DNA from 2 places in the Streptomyces sp. NPDC048211 genome. Region 1 is predicted to be linked to the other one. Evidence: predicted binding sites of a transcription regulator. Region 1 holds the regulator's gene; the other holds the start of a gene.

Region 1 (2,201 bases):
CGAATCCGCCCGCGCCACCGCCTCCGGAGGCGGACAGCGGGTCGCCGCCGAGGTCGTAGACCTGTTTCTTCTGAGCGTCCGACAACACCTCGTAAGCGGCGTTGATCTCCTTGAACCGCTCCTGGGTCTTCGGATCGGGGTTCACATCCGGGTGCAGCTCGCGGGCGAGCCTCCGGAAGGCCTTCTTGATCTCGTCCTGTGAAGCGTCGCGGCGCACGCCGAGTACGGCGTAGTAGTCCGTGGCCACTTACGACTCCGCCAGGATCTGTCCGACGTAACGTGCCACTGCGCGTACCGCTCCCATCGTTCCGGGGTAGTCCATGCGGGTCGGTCCGACCACGCCGAGTTTGGCGACTGCCTCGTCGCCCGAACCGTAGCCGACCGCGACGACGGACGTGGAGTTGAGCCCCTCGTGGGCGTTCTCGTGCCCGATACGTACGGTCATGCCCGAGTCCTTGGCCTCACCGAGCAGCTTCAGCAGCACGACCTGCTCCTCCAATGCCTCCAGCACCGGCCGGATCATCACAGGGAAGTCGTGCCCGAAACGGGTGAGGTTGGAGGTGCCGCCGATCATCAGCCGCTCCTCCGTCTCCTCGACGAGGCATTCGAGGAGGATCGAGAGCACGGTGGACACGGTTCCCCGGTCCTCGCTCTCGAAGGATTCCGGCAGGTCCTGCACCAGCTGCGGGACGTCCGCGAAACGGCGTCCCACGACCCGGCTGTTGAGCCGGGCCCGCAGGTCGGCGAGAGAGGTCTCACCGAACGGCGCGGGGCAGTCGACCAGCCGCTGTTCGACCCGGCCGGTGTCCGTGATCAGCACGAGCATCAGCCGGGCGGGGGCCAGGGACAGCAGTTCCACGTGCCGCACCGTCGAGCGGGTCAGCGAGGGGTACTGCACGACGGCGACCTGCCGGGTCAGCTGCGCGAGCAGCCGTACGGTACGTCCCACGACATCGTCGAGGTCGACCGCGCCGTCGAGGAAATTCTGAATGGCACGGCGCTCCGGCGACGACAGGGGCTTGACGCCCGCGAGCTTGTCGACGAAGAGCCGGTAACCCTTGTCCGTCGGGATGCGTCCCGCGCTGGTGTGCGGCTGGGCGATGAAGCCCTCGTCCTCCAGCACCGCCATGTCGTTGCGGACGGTGGCCGGGGAGACCCCCAGCTTGTGCCGCTCCGTGAGCGCCTTGGAGCCGACGGGCTCCTCGGTGCCGACATAGTCCTGGACGATGGCGCGCAGCACTTCGAGTCTGCGTTCGCTGAGCATCGCGCACACCTCCAGCTGTGTACCTCGGTGGTTCTCGGGCCGTTCCCGGGTCTGTTCCTGGCACTCTGTGCGTACGAGTGCCAGCAATCCCCCGGCCAGTGTACGGCGACGGGGTAGCCCCCTAGCAAGGGCGACCGGCCACGCTACCGCGAGACTGCGCAGGTCGTTGCCGATAGCGTCGTCGTATGGACGCCTCTTGGGAAGAGTTCGGCTGGGAGCGACTCGGACACGGAGTGGGCCGACGGCGCCTTCCCGTGTGGGATGCAACGGTCGCACTGGTGGCCGGAACCGACGGGGTGCTGCTCTGCGACACCGGATCGTCACTCCGTGAAGCGGTGGAAGTGCGCGTCCAGGCGCAGTCGCTGCTGGGCCGGAGGGTGACACATATCGCACTCAGCCACCCCCATTTCGATCACGTGCTGGGTACGGCGGCCTTCGCCGGGACACAGGTGTACGGCGCTCTGGGCATGGCCGACGTGCTGCGGGGCGGGGCGGACGAGCTGCACGCCGACGCGGTCCGGCAGGGCCTGGCCGAGCAGGACGCGGCCGAGTCCGCCGATGTGCTGGTGGCGCCCCGTCACGAGGTGTGCGCCGAATGGACGCTCGATCTGGGCGGCGGGCGCGAGGTGCTGCTCGTGAACGCGGGTCCGGCGCACAGCGGCCAGGATCTGGCGGTGCTGGTCCCCGGGGCCCCCGGCTCGCCCGCGATCGTGTTCTGCGGCGACCTGGTCGAGGAGTCCGGCGAACCGCAGGCGGGTCCCGACGCCTTCCCCGCGCGCTGGCCGGCGGCGCTCGACCGGCTGCTGGAGCTGGGCGGCGAGGACGCGCTGTACGTGCCGGGGCACGGGGCGGTGGTGGACGCCGCGTTCGTGCGGGCGCAGCGCGATCAGCTGGCTGCCCGGTTCGGCGTGTCGTAGGCCGTTCCCCGCTTATCGTC
Region 2 (2,201 bases), on a different contig from region 1:
CCGCCGGACTCGCCACCACCAGCTGAGAAGCTTTCGACCACCCGAGACTTCAGGAAGGGCACACCATGAGCGTCAAGGTCCGTATCCCCACCATCCTCCGCACCTACACGGGCGGCCAGGCCGAGGTCCCGGCCGAGGGCGCGACCCTCTCCCAGGTCATCGAGTCCCTGGAGAAGGACCACCCCGGCATCGCCGCCCGCGTCCTGGACGACCAGGGCAAGCTGCGCCGCTTCGTGAACGTGTACGTCAACGACGACGACGTGCGCTTCGAGGGCGGCCTGGACGCGGTCACCCCGGACGGCGCCGGCATCTCGATCATCCCGGCCGTCGCCGGCGGCTGCTGAGCCCACGGGTCCGAGCCCGCCACGCGGGCCGGCCCGACTTCACCGAGTCACCGGAATTGCCCCCTCTGCGAGAGAAGCGGAGGGGGCAATTCTGCATGGTTGAGCGCGGTAGGGTGAGGGAAGCCCCCTCCGCTGCCCGTGCCGCCCGCATATGAGAATGCGCCTGGCCACGACAAGATGCAGCCAAAGTACGTGAGCCCCTTGCGCCTTAAGTCGCCTTTGCCTGGCCTGACTTGCCCTGGATTCTCACGAAATCCCCATATTGGGGCGATCGGCGCGGCTCAGAATTCTCGTCCGATTGACCTGTTGCAGAGGGCAGTTGGGCAGATACATTCGGCCGCGGTCGACGCGTTCCGGCGCACACACCCTCTCCTTTCGGAGGGTGAGTTCTGACCCGGGTCCGCGAAGTGTGGTCCCGTGCAAGGGCCAGTAATAGGGGAGTTAGGCATGGCTCAGGGCACCGTCAAGTGGTTCAACGCGGAGAAGGGGTACGGCTTCATCGCGGTCGACGGTGGTGCGGATGTTTTCGTCCACTACAGCGCGATCCAGATGGACGGGTACCGCACCCTCGAAGAGGGTCAGCGAGTTGAATTCGAGATCTCGCAGGGCCAGAAGGGGCCGCAGGCGGACATGGTCAAGCTCGCCGTCGGCTGAGCCCGGCCGGGTTCGACGCAGTCGGTCGACGACACTACTCACGCACGGAGGGCCCGTACCCCACAGGTACGGGCCCTCCGCGCGTCCCGGCCCGTTTCGATGGCGGTGCTCCGCGCGTCCCGGCCCGTTGCGATGGCGGTGGTCTGCCGCGTCCCGGCCCGTTTCGGCGGGGCGGCCCCCGCGGCTGTCGGGGCTCCGAGGCGGCGGCTCGCGCCCTCCCGTCGTCCGGCCGTCACCCCTCAGGGGGCCGGAGGCGCTTGCACTCGATGGGGTCGAGTGCTAATTATTGGCTTAGCACTCTCTGGGTGAGAGTGACAGAAACTTGGACCGGGCCGGTGAGGCCCGCAGGTCTCCGGGGCAAGGAACCGGCAGACAGGCAGGCCGTCCGTCGCGGGCGCCACTCGGTCCGGAGAAATCCACCCCTGTCCGGGAGGACCACTTCATATGGCCAAGATCATCGCCTTCGACGAGGAGGCCCGGCGCGGTCTTGAGCGCGGCATGAACCAGCTCGCCGACGCCGTCAAGGTCACCCTCGGCCCCAAGGGCCGCAACGTCGTCCTTGAGAAGAAGTGGGGCGCCCCCACGATCACCAACGATGGTGTTTCCATCGCCAAGGAGATCGAGCTGGAGGACCCGTACGAGAAGATCGGTGCGGAGCTGGTCAAGGAGGTCGCCAAGAAGACGGACGACGTCGCCGGCGACGGTACGACCACCGCCACCGTTCTCGCTCAGGCGCTCGTCCGCGAGGGCCTTCGCAACGTGGCCGCGGGTGCGAACCCGATGGCTCTCAAGCGGGGCATCGAGAAGGCCGTCGAGGCCGTCTCCGCCGCCCTCCTGGAGCAGGCCAAGGACGTGGAGACCAAGGAGCAGATCGCTTCGACCGCCTCCATCTCCGCCGCCGACACCCAGATCGGCGAGCTCATCGCCGAGGCCATGGACAAGGTCGGCAAGGAAGGCGTCATCACCGTCGAGGAGTCCCAGACCTTCGGTCTGGAGCTCGAGCTCACCGAGGGTATGCGCTTCGACAAGGGCTACATCTCGGCGTACTTCGCCACGGACATGGAGCGCATGGAGTCGTCCCTGGACGACCCGTACATCCTGATCGTGAACTCGAAGATCAGCAACGTGAAGGACCTCCTTCCGCTGCTGGAGAAGGTCATGCAGTCCGGCAAGCCGCTGCTGATCATCGCCGAGGACGTCGAG

What was found. The regulator HrcA, encoded in region 1, represses chaperone genes, less so after heat shock. The targets are predictions, from matches to a motif close to TTNGCACTCNGNNNNNCNGAGTGCNAA.
Region 2: a site for HrcA is predicted at 1,255-1,281, ahead of groL (chaperonin GroEL). Genes of this name have one in related genera too.

The regions. Positions count from the first base shown of each region.
Region 1 is NZ_JBIDAD010000004.1:190,182-192,382, reverse strand. It holds gene dnaJ (molecular chaperone DnaJ) at 1-247, opposite strand, end outside; gene hrcA (heat-inducible transcriptional repressor HrcA) at 248-1,264, opposite strand; gene ACGFZA_RS17150 (MBL fold metallo-hydrolase) at 1,450-2,181, shown strand.
Region 2 is NZ_JBIDAD010000013.1:47,464-49,664, reverse strand. It holds gene thrC (threonine synthase) at 1-26, shown strand, start outside; gene ACGFZA_RS34945 (MoaD/ThiS family protein) at 66-344, shown strand; gene ACGFZA_RS34940 (cold-shock protein) at 792-998, shown strand; gene groL (chaperonin GroEL) at 1,443-2,201, shown strand, end outside.